2 regions of the Streptomyces sp. NPDC046349 genome follow, and region 2 is predicted to be linked to the other one. Evidence: riboswitches for the same ligand, from Rfam matches in the RefSeq annotation. Region 2 holds a riboswitch; the other holds the start of a gene.

Region 1 (5,803 bases), on a different contig from region 2:
ATGTCGGTGGCGAAGTACGCCGAGATGTAGCCCTTGTCGAAGCGCATACCCTCGGTGAGCTCCAGCTCCAGACCGAAGGTCTGGGACTCCTCGACGGTGATGACGCCTTCCTTGCCGACCTTGTCCATGGCCTCGGCGATGAGCTCGCCGATCTGGGTGTCGGCGGCGGAGATGGAGGCCGTCGAAGCGATCTGCTCCTTGGTCTCGACGTCCTTGGCCTGGGCGAGCAGGGCGGCGGAGACGGCCTCGACGGCCTTCTCGATACCACGCTTGAGGGCCATCGGGTTGGCGCCGGCGGCCACGTTGCGCAGGCCCTCACGGACGAGCGCCTGGGCCAGGACGGTGGCGGTGGTCGTACCGTCGCCGGCGACGTCGTCCGTCTTCTTGGCGACTTCCTTGACCAGCTCGGCGCCGATCTTCTCGTACGGGTCCTCGAGCTCGATCTCCTTGGCGATGGAGACACCATCGTTGGTGATCGTGGGGGCGCCCCACTTCTTCTCAAGGACGACGTTGCGACCCTTGGGGCCAAGGGTGACCTTGACGGCGTCGGCGAGCTGGTTCATCCCACGCTCGAGGCCGCGGCGGGCCTCCTCGTCGAACGCAATGATCTTGGCCATCTGAAGTGGTCCTCCCGGACAGCGGTGGATTGCTCCCAGGACCGCGCCCGCGCCCGCGACGGACGGCCTGCGTGCCCGGCGGTTCCTTCCCACCGGACCCTGCGGGCCTCACCGACCCGGTCCTCGTTTCAGTAGCACTCTCACTCGTAGAGTGCTAACGCCAATGATTAGCACTCGACCCCCTGGAGTGCAAGCGGCTTCGACGAAGGCCCAGGTGACACGCGAGGGGCCCACATCCCGTGTCCGGGATGTGGGCCCCTCGTAGGTCTTCCGGGTCTTCGACGGAAGACCGAGCGTCGGTGGTCGATGCTCCGGGACTAGCCGAGCGCGAGCTTGACCATGTCCGCCTGCGGACCCTTCTGGCCCTGTGAGATCTCGAACTCGACCCGCTGACCCTCTTCAAGGGTGCGGTACCCGTCCATCTGGATGGCGCTGTAGTGGACGAACACATCCGCACCACCGTCGACCGCGATGAAGCCGTAGCCCTTCTCCGCGTTGAACCACTTGACGGTGCCCTGAGCCATGCCTAACTCCCCTATTACTGGCCCTTGCGCGGGAACGCACTTCGCGTTCCCGGGTCAGAACTTGCGTCGGAACGCTTCGACCGAGGCTGAATGTATCTGCGCGAGTGCTGTCTGCAACAGGTCAATCCGACGAGAAATCTGGACACCGAGAAACATTGAAATAGAGTGAAAATTTGGCAGATTCCAGGGCAACTCGGGCCGGGCAAATTTCGCCAAAGCCCCATACCGCACCTGCACATTGACCCGATGTCGACCCTCACGCGACCCGTTCATATGCGGCGGGCAAGTCCAGCGGAGGGGACTTCCCCAACTCTACCGTGCCCAATCAAACAGAATTACCCCCTCCGCTTTTTAGCGGAGGGGGTAATTTCGGTTTACCGGGTGGGTCAGCAGCCGCCCGCGACGGCCGGAATGATCGAGACGCCGGCGCCGTCCGGCGTCACCGCCTCGAGCCCGCCCTCGAAGCGCACGTCATCGTCGTTGACGTAGACGTTCACGAAGCGGCGGAGCTTGCCCTGGTCGTCCAGGACGCGCGCGGCGATGCCCGGGTGGTTCTCCTCCAGGGACTCGATGACCTCGGCGAGGGTCGCACCCTCGGCCGGGACCTCGGCCTGACCGCCGGTGTAGGTGCGCAGGATGGTGGGGATGCGGACGTTGACGCTCATGGCGCTACTGCCTTTCCGGTAGTACGTGGAGGATGGTCAGGCCAGGCCGGCGGCGCGGAACGCGTCCAGGCTGGGGCGGATGGTGGCGGTCTGCCCGCTGTCCGCGGCCACCGCCTCCAGGGTCTTGAGGCCGTCGCCGGTGTTGAGGACGACGGTGGTCAGCGTCGGGTCGAGCTGCCCGTTCTCGATGAGCTTCTTCGTCACGCCGACGGTCACGCCGCCCGCGGTCTCGGCGAAGATGCCCTCGGTCTGCGCGAGGATCTTGATGGCCTCGACGACCTGCTCGTCGTTCACGTCCTCCACGAAACCGCCGGTGCGGCGCGCGATGTCCAGGACGTACGGGCCGTCCGCCGGGTTTCCGATGGCGAGCGACTTGGCGATGGTGTTCGGCTTCTGCGGGCGGACCACGTCGTGGCCGGCCTTGAAGGCGGTCGACACCGGGGAGCAGCCCTCGGCCTGGGCACCGAAGATCTTGTACGGCTTGTCCTCGACGAGGCCGAGCCTGATGAGTTCCTGCAGGCCCTTGTCGATCTTCGTCAGCTGCGAACCGGACGCGATCGGGATGACGATCTGGTCCGGCAGCTGCCAGCCGAGCTGCTCGCAGATCTCGTACGCCAGGGTCTTGGAGCCTTCGCCGTAGTACGGGCGCAGGTTGACGTTGACGAAGCCCCAGCCCTCGCCCAGCGGGTCGCCGATGAGCTCGGAGCAGAAGCGGTTGACGTCGTCGTAGTTGCCCTCGATGCCGACCAGGTCGCCGCCGTACACACCGGCCATGACGACCTTGCCCTGCTCCAGGTCGTGCGGGATGAACACGCAGGAGCGGAAGCCGGCCCGGGCCGCCGCGGCGCCGACGGCGCCGGCGAGGTTGCCGGTGGAGGAGCACGAGAGGGTGGTGAAGCCGAAGGCGCGGGCGGCCTCGACGGCGATGGCCACGACGCGGTCCTTGAAGGAGTGCGTCGGGTTGCCGGAGTCGTCCTTGACGTACAGCTTGCCGGTGACGCCCAGCTCCTTGGCCAGGTTGGCCGCGTCGACGAGCTTGGTGAAGCCGGGGTTCAGGCTCGGCTTCGACGCCACGTCCGCGGGGACGGGCAGCAGCGGCGCGTAGCGCCAGATGTTGTTGGGGCCGGCCTCGATCGCGGCGCGCAGGGCCTCGGGGTCACCGGTGGGGAGCTCGTAGGCGACTTCCAGAGGTCCGAAGCACTCGGCGCACGCGAAGATGGGGCCGAGCTCGAAGCGGGTACCGCACTCGCGACAGGAAAGGCCCGTGGCAGGTCCGAGATCGACAGAGGTGGCGACAGTCTGTGCAGCCATGATGGCGAGGCCCTTTCTCCTCATCTTCCCCATGGCGCATTTCGCCATGAGACGGAATTGGCACCTTCCCTAGCCGGGGACCTCGCTGACGAGCGCTGCTGCGCGATCGCGAGAACCGACTGGAGGGTTGCCGGGGCTTCAACGGGCCGTGTCCCTCTGCCCCTCTGGATGAGCGGTATGGCACCGGCACACGCGCTCTGTGGCGCGCCGGTGCGTTTGTACGCGGGGGACCCCGGCATGCGGTGGTCCTTCGCGTTGTTCAAGACTGTAACCGAAGGGACGGGCGGTTGAGACAGCCGTCCGAAACGCGAGATGGATCGCATAACGGCCCATAACGCCGACGAGCAGGGAGTGCTGAGGGTGCTGGAAGAGGTGGAGCGCTGGCTGGCCGACCGCTCCTGGTCCGCCGCCGACCGACCGCTCGACCAGCTGCTCGACCTCAAACGGGCGGCCGGGACCACGGTCAGCGTGGTGCTGCCCGCGCTGGACGAGGAGGCCACGGTCGGCGCGATCGTCGAGGTCATCCGGCGTGAGCTGATCGAGGGACTGCCGGTCCCGCTCGTGGACGAGCTGGTCGTGGTCGACTCGGGCTCGGCCGACCGGACCGCCGAGGTCGCGGCGAAGGCCGGCGCCCGGGTGGTGCACCGCGACGAGATCCTGCCCAGGATCCCGGCGCTGCCCGGCAAGGGCGAGGTGCTGTGGCGCTCGCTGCTGGCCACCACCGGCGACATCGTCTGCTTCGTCGACGCCGACCTGCGGGACTTCTCTGCCTCCTTCGTCTCCGGGATCGTGGGCCCGCTGCTCACCGACCCCGGCGTGCAGTTCGTCAAGGCGATGTACGACCGGCCCCTCGGGGACGCCCCCGGCCAGGGCGGACGGGTCACCGAGCTGGTCGCCCGCCCGCTGCTGAACCTGCACTGGCCGCAGCTGGCCGGCTTCGTCCAGCCGCTGGGCGGCGAGTACGCCGTACGGCGCTCCCTGCTGGAGCGGCTGCCGTTCCCCGTCGGCTACGGGGTCGAGCTCGGCCTGCTGGTCGACGCGCTGCACACCGTCGGGCTGGACGCGCTGGCCCAGGTGGACGTGGGCGTGCGCCTCCACCGCCATCAGGGCGGACAGGCGCTGGGACGGATGGCCGCGGCGATCTACCGCACGGCCCAGGTACGGCTCTCTCGCGGGCACCTCGTACGGCCGGAGCTGACGCAGTTCGAGCGGGGCCCGGAGGGCTTCGTGCCGCACACGTACGCCGTGGACACCGAGGAGCGGCCGCCGATGCTGGGCGTGAAGGAGTACGGACGGCGCCGCGTGGCGTGACGTGTCCATACGTTTGAGCGAGCGCGGGCCGGGCTAGGTTCGCCGCATGGCTTCTCAGGTACTCGTCGCGGCGAACCGCGGCCCGCTCTCCTACGCCCTCTCCGACGACGGCACGCTCAGCGCCCGGCGCGGCGGGGGTGGTCTCGTCTCCGGACTCTCGGCGGCCCTCGCGGAGCAGCCCGGGGCATTGTGGATCTGTGCGGCCCTGTCGGACGCGGACCGGGAGGCGGTCCGCCGGGACGTCTCCGAGCCGGGCGTCCGGATGTTGGACATCGATCCCACGATGTATGACGACGCGTACAACGGCATCGCGAACTCTGTGCTGTGGTTCACCCACCACCATCTGTACGACGTGCCGCGCGAGCCGGTCTTCGACGCGGAGTTCCGGCGCCGGTGGGCCTCGTACGTCGCGTACAACGAGGCGTTCGCGCGCGCCCTCGCCGACGAGGCCGGGCAGGGGGCCCACGTGCTGGTGCAGGACTACCACCTGGCGCTCGTGCCGGGTCAGTTGCGGGAGCTGCGGCCGGACCTGCGGATCGCGCACTTCACGCACACGCCGTGGGCCTCGGAGGAGTTCCTGCGGATGCTGCCCGACGACATCCGCAGCGAGCTGATGTGGGGGATGCTCGGCGCGGACGTGGTCGGCTTCCACACATGGGCCTGGGCGCACTCCTTCATGGGGGGCGCGCACCTGGACGACGAACGGGGCGTCGCCGAGCCGAAGTTCGCGGCCGGGGTGGAGCCGTCGAAGGCGAGGTACGTCCAGAAGAACCCGTCGAGTCCGGTCCGCCACAAGCGGACGGACGTGGCCGTGTATCCGCTGGGCGTGGACGCCGACGAACTGCGGGCTCTGGCGCGCCGGCCGGAGGTGGACGCGAAGCTGGCGGAGTTGCGGGCGGAGGTCGCGGGCCGCAGGACGATCGCCCGAGTGGACCGGACCGAGCTGTCGAAGAACATCCTGCGGGGCCTGCTGGCCTACCGGGAGCTGCTGACGGTCCATCCCGAGTGGCGCGGCCGGGTGGTGCACCTGGCGTCGGCGTACCCGTCGCGGCAGGACCTGAAGGTGTACCGCGACTACACGGCGGCCGTCTCGGAGCTGGCCGCGGAGATCAACGCGGAGTTCGGCACGGAGGACTGGCAGCCGGTGCTGGTGTCGGTGAAGGACGACTTCGCGCGGTCACTGGCGGTGTACCGGATGGCGGACGTGGCACTGGTGAACCCGGTGCGGGACGGGATGAACCTGGTGGCCAAGGAGATCCCGGTGCTGTCCGAGGCGGGCTGCGCGGTGGTGCTGTCCACCGGGGCGGGGGCGTACGAGGAGCTCCGCGAGGACGCGCTGACGGTGAACCCGTTCGACGTCTCGCAGACGGCGGAG
Region 2 (5,803 bases):
CGCAGGAGGGTCCCCGCAGGACGAGCGCGCAACCCCGGCCGCCCGGCCGCGACACACCCGCACGCGCCGAGCCGAGGAGATCCTCGTGCGGGGCACCGCCCCACCCCCCGCCACCAGCCGCGGACCAGTTCCGGGGTCCGTGGGAGTCCCCGTCGCACTGGCAGCCCGCCATCGGCTCGGCTCCTGCCAGGCCGCGGCCATGACCCGGTGCGTCTCCTCAGGGGTGCGCGACTGGCGGTGGGTGGACTCCCGGCCGACCTCGTCGTCGTACAGGAGGTGGTCCGGAGCCACGCCGCGCCCCACCCGGCAGGTATCGGTCTGCGCCCCGTAGCACGGCCCCGGTACGTTCCTCAGTCGCGCTCAGCCCATGCGTCGGGCATACGCCCCAGGAGTGGCTGTACGCGGGCACCCGCTCGGAGAGCCCCGGCAGCGACTCCCCCTCCACGCAGGACCGCACCGTCATCGGTGTCGGATCCCCATAGCCCATGATCCGCAGGTTGTCAGACCGCGGGGACGCAGCGGCCCTCCTCCGTGCGGTACTGCCACCTCGCGCCGTCCGCGACGAGCTCCTTGACCGCCCGGACGAAGCGCTCCACGTGCTCGTCCGGCGTGCCTGCGCCGAAGCTGACGCGGATCGCGTTCAGGGAGCGCTCGCCCGGGGCGGCCTCGGGGGCCCCGCACTCGCCCTGGGCCTGCGGCTCGCTGCCCAGCAGCGTCCGCACCAGCGGGTGGGCGCAGAACAGGCCGTCCCGTACGCCGATCCCGTACTCGGCGGAGAGCGCGGCGGCGAAGTGGGAGCTGTTCCAGCCGTCCACGACGAAGGAGATGACGCCGACCCGCGGGGCGTCGTCCCCGAAGAGGGACAGGACCCGCACGGCCGGGACCTCCGCCAGGCCTTCGCGGACCTTCCCGATGAGGCGCTGCTCGCGGGCCACGAGGGTCTCGAAGCCGGCCTCCGTCAGGGCCCGGCAGGCGGAGGCGATGGAGTAGACGCCGATGACGTTCGGGGAGCCCGCCTCATGGCGGGCGGCGGTGGTGTGCCACTCGACGTCCACCCCGCCGTCCTCGCGGCGGGAGACCTTGCGGGAGGCCCCGCCGCCGGCCAGGTACGGTTCGGCCTCCTGGAGCCAGTCGGCGCGGCCGGCCAGGACGCCCGAGCCGAAGGGGGCGTAGAGCTTGTGACCGGAGAACGCGACCCAGTCGACGTCGAGGTCCCGCACGGAGACGGGGTGGTGCGGGGCCAGTTGGGCGGCGTCCAGCACGATCCGCGCACCGTGGGCGTGCGCGGCAGCGGCGAGTTCCTTCACCGGCCACAGCTCGCCGGTGACGTTGGACGCGCCGGTGACGCACACGAGCGCCGGGCCGTAGGGCTCCCGGTCGGCGAGCGCCCGCTCCAGGGTGGCGACGGCCTCGTCCGGGGTGCGCGGGGCGTTGAGGTAGGTGACCTGCGCGTTCGTCCACGGCAGGAGCGAGGCGTGGTGCTCGGTCTCGAAGACGAAGACCTGGCAGTCGGCCGGGAGCACCGCGGCGAGCAGGTTCAGGGAGTCCGTGGTGGAGCGGGTGAAGACGACCTGGTCGCCGGGGCGGCAGTCGAGGAACTCGGCGACCGTGGCGCGGCTCTGCTCGAAGAGGTCGGTGGACAGCTGCGAGAGGTATCCGGCTCCGCGGTGGACGCTGCCGTAGTACGGGGCGTAGGCGGCCACGTCGTCCCAGACCCGCTGGAGGGCGGGGGCGCTGGCGGCGTAGTCGAGGGCCGCGTAGGTGACCTCGCCGCCGGTGACGAGCGGGACGGTGACGTCGCGGCCGAGGACGTCGAGCGGCTCGGCACAGGCGGGGTCCTGGGCGGCTGCGGCGGTGACGGTGACGGTGGCGGCGTTCAGGGATGCGGACATGGCGGTATCTCCCGGCAGGCAGGGCTGAATGGCTTCGGTGTGCCCGTACGCGGGTGCGGCCGTGCGGCCGTCCGGGGTACGGGATGATCCTCGGACGGGACGGTCGCGGTACGCGGAAGTGACCCTGGTCCGAGGGTGAAGAAGGGGCGTCAGTCGCCCTATCGCATTCGCTTGCTCACGGAAAACGCTCCTCGAGAGACCAGGACCCCTGGTGTCGAGGGATCCGCGCTTGCCGTAGGCCTTGCTGCCTACGACCTGGTCATCACCCGGGGCACCCCGCCACGGAAGGAGGGTTGCCGGACAGCAAGCCGGGGCCTAAACGCTGTCACTCGTGACCTGGTGAGCATCCTGCCACAAGATCCCCCGCGCACAAGACCCCGGTCCGCATGGCGGACCGGGGTCTGGCTCGAAACGTGGGCCGGGTCAGGCGTTGCTGGCCCTCACCCAGCGCTCCAGTGCGGTCCTGGCTGCGCCGGAGTCGATCGACTCGGCCGCGCGGGTGATGCCGGCGGCGATCTGCTCCTCCAGGGTGCCCGGGCCGGGATCGAGGGCCACGAGGGCGGCCGCCGAGTTCAGCAGCACGGCGTCGCGTACCGGTCCGGTCTCGCCGGCCAGCAGGCGGCGGGCCACGTCGGCGTTGTACGAGGGGTCCCCGCCGGCCAGGGCGGAGACGTCGACCAGGGGGATGCCGACGTCGCGCGGGTCGAAGGACTGCTCGGCGACCTTCCCGTCCCGGACCCACCAGACCCGGGAGGTCGCCGTGGTGGTCAGTTCGTCCAGGCCGTCGTCGCCGCGGAAGACCAGCGCGGACGAGCCGCGCTCGGCCAGCACGCCCGCCACGATGGGGGCCATCCGGGGGTCCGCCACGCCGGTGGCCTGGGACCGGACGCGGGCCGGGTTGGTGAGCGGCCCGAGGATGTTGAAGGTGGTGCGGATGCCCAGTTCCCGGCGGGCCCCGGCGACGTGCCGCAGGGCCGGGTGGAACTTCACCGCGAAGCAGAAGGTGATGCCCGCCTCCTCGGCGACCTCGACGACCCGGGCGGTGCTCAGGTCGAGGTTGACGCCGAGCTTCTCCAGGACGTCCGAGGAGCCGCTCGCGGAGGACGCTGCCCGGTTGCCGTGCTTGACGACCTTGGCGCCGGTCCCGGCGACGACCACGGCCGACATCGTGGAGATGTTCACCGTCCTGGCGCCGTCGCCGCCCGTGCCGACGATGTCCACGGTGCGGCCGGGCACCTCGATGAGGTTGGCGTGCCCGTACATGGCCCGTACCAGGCCGTTGATCTCCGCGACCGTCTCCCCCTTGGCGCGCAGGGCGACCACGAAGCCGGCGATCTGGGCGTCGGTGGCCTCCCCCCGCATGATCCGGTCCATCGCCCAGGCGGTGTCGTCAGCGCGCAGGTCCTGGCCGGTCAGCAGGGCGTCGAGGACGCCCGGCCAGCCACGGGCCGCCACGCTGTCGCCGCCTGCCGGGGTCGCAACGTTCATGGTCAGCTCCTGCTGCTGTAGGGGTTGCCCGTCGAATGGGTCGGAGATCAGCCTATCCAGCCCCGGTTACGGCAAAGAGCCCCGTCCGGACACTGGACGGGGCTCTCGCCGTGGCGACACCAGGACTGACCGAAATCAGTCCCTCATGCGATGGTGCAGGGGATCAGTGGTGGCCGTGGCCGGACTGGATCTCCTTGTACTCCTCCACCGTGGGCTTCGAGATCTGGTTGCCCTCGGCGTAGAAGCCCTTGCTGAGCTTCGCGCGCAGCTTCTCGGTGGCCTTCACCTTGCGCTCGACACCGTTCTCGTCGACCGTCGGGCCGATCTCGATCGGCTTGTACTGCTCGTGCGCGGTGAGGGTGTGCAGCTTGCCCTGCGGGAGCGGCTCGTGGACCTCGACGAACTCACCGTGCGGCAGACGCTTGATGATGCCGGTCTCGCGACCGTGCAGCACCTTGTCGTTGTCCCGGCGCTGGAGGCCGAGGCAGATCCGCTTGGTGACGATGAAGGCCAGGACCGGGACGACGAAGAAGCCGATCCGGACGAACCACGTGATCGAGTTGATCGACAGGTGGAAGTACTGGGCGAACATGTCGTTGCCGCCGCCGATGAGGAGCACGATGTACTCCGCGATCCAGGCGACACCGAAGGCCGTACGGGTGGGGACGTTGCGCGGGCGGTCCAGGATGTGGTGCTCGCGCTTGTCGCCGGTGACCCAGGACTCGATGAACGGCCAGACGGCGATCGCACCGAGCACCAGCGGGAAGAGCACCAGCGGGATGAACACGCCCAGGACGAGGGTGTGGCCCCACAGGTTGATCTCCCAGCCGGGCATGGCACGGATCAGGCCTTCCGGCATACCCATGTACCAGTCGGGCTGCGCACCGGTGGACACGTGGTCCGGGCGGTACGGGCCGAGGGCCCAGATCGGGTTGATCGAGGCGATGCCGGCGACCACCGCGATGACACCGAAGACCAGGAAGAAGAAGCCTCCGGCCTTGGCCATGTAGACCGGCAGCAGCGGCATGCCGACGACGTTGTTGTTCGTCTTGCCGGGGCCCGCGTACTGGGTGTGCTTGTGGTAGAAGACCAGGATCAGGTGGGCCACGAGGAGGCCCATCATGATGCCGGGCAGCAGCAGGATGTGCACCGAGTAGAAGCGCGCGACGAAGTCGCCGCCCGGGAACTCCCCGCCGAACAGGAACATCGACAGGTACGTGCCGACGACCGGGACGGACAGGATGGCGCCCTGCATGAAGCGGACACCGGTACCCGAGAGCAGGTCGTCCGGCAGCGAGTAACCGGTGAAGCCGGTGAACATGCCGAGGACCAGCAGCAGGAAGCCGAAGATCCAGTTGACCTCGCGCGGCTTGCGGAACGCGCCGGTGAAGAAGACGCGCATCATGTGCACGATCATCGCCGCGACGAAGATCAGCGCCGCCCAGTGGTGGATCTGGCGGATCAGCAGACCACCGCGGACGTCGAAGCTGATGTCGAGCGTCGAGGCGAAGGCCTCGGACATCAGCACGCCCTGCATCGGGACGTACGAGCCGTGGTACTCCACCTCGTTCATGCTCGGGTGGAAGAACAGCGTCAGGTACACACCCGTGAGGATGATGATGATGAAGCTGTAGAGGCAGATCTCACCCAGCATGAAGGACCAGTGGTCCGGGAAGATCTTGCGCATGTTGGCCTTGGCCAGGCTGTAGATGCCCAGGCGGCCGTCCGCCCAGTCCGCTACCCGCTCGCCGGCCGGCGCTTTGCGCGCCTTGTTGTCAGTGGCGGTGCTCATCCGCGCTCCCAGAATGCAGGGCCGACGGGCTCTTCGAAGTCGCCGAGCGCTTCGAGGAAGCCTTCGTCATTCACGCCGATCCGCAGCTGCGGAAGGGCGTGACCGGCCGGGCCGAAGATGACACGGGCGCCGTCGGAGAGGTCGAAGGTGGACTGGTGGCACGGGCAGAGCACGTGGTGCGTCTGCTGCTCGTACAGGCTGATCGGGCAGCCGACGTGGGTGCAGATCTTCGAGTAGGCCACGATCCCGTCGTGGGACCACTCGAGTTCCTTCTTGTCCTTGATGTCCTCCGGCTGGATGCGGACGATCATCAGGGCGGCCTTGGCGATCTGGACCTGGAAGTCGTGCTGGTGCTCGTCCAGGCCCTCGGGCATGGCGAACGTCAGCGAACCGACGAGCACGTCCTCGGGACGCAGCGGCTCCATCGTGTTCTGGTTGATGAGCAGCTTGCCCTTGGCCCACAGGGTCTTGCGCAGCTTCTCCTCGGGCAGCGGGCCCAGGTCGCGCATGATCACGACGGCGGAGAGCGGCAGCATGGCCAGCGCGCCCAGCATCGTGTTGCGGATCAGCGGACGGCGGCCGATGCCGGACTCGTTGGCGCCGTCGGCGAAGTCCTGGAGGACCTTCGCCT

The links. A riboswitch is a leader RNA that binds a small molecule or an ion and turns the genes downstream of it on or off. The one in region 2 is predicted to bind S-adenosylmethionine.
Region 1: another riboswitch for S-adenosylmethionine. It lies ahead of thrC (threonine synthase); the one in region 2 lies ahead of ACZ6JS_RS07225 (aminotransferase class V-fold PLP-dependent enzyme).

Annotation. Positions count from the first base shown of each region.
Region 1 covers NZ_JBVJFK010000006.1:22,584-28,386, reverse strand. The annotation lists gene groL (chaperonin GroEL) at 1-617, opposite strand, end outside; gene ACZ6JS_RS15460 (cold-shock protein) at 935-1,141, opposite strand; gene ACZ6JS_RS15455 (MoaD/ThiS family protein) at 1,528-1,806, opposite strand; gene thrC (threonine synthase) at 1,843-3,141, opposite strand; SAM riboswitch class I at 3,135-3,292, opposite strand; gene ACZ6JS_RS15445 (glucosyl-3-phosphoglycerate synthase) at 3,478-4,428, shown strand; gene ACZ6JS_RS15440 (alpha,alpha-trehalose-phosphate synthase (UDP-forming)) at 4,475-5,803, shown strand, end outside.
Region 2 covers NZ_JBVJFK010000002.1:777,550-783,352, reverse strand. The annotation lists gene ACZ6JS_RS07225 (aminotransferase class V-fold PLP-dependent enzyme) at 501-1,892, opposite strand; SAM riboswitch class IV at 2,113-2,229, opposite strand; gene trpD (anthranilate phosphoribosyltransferase) at 2,316-3,380, opposite strand; gene qcrB (cytochrome bc1 complex cytochrome b subunit) at 3,544-5,172, opposite strand; gene qcrA (cytochrome bc1 complex Rieske iron-sulfur subunit) at 5,169-5,803, opposite strand, start outside.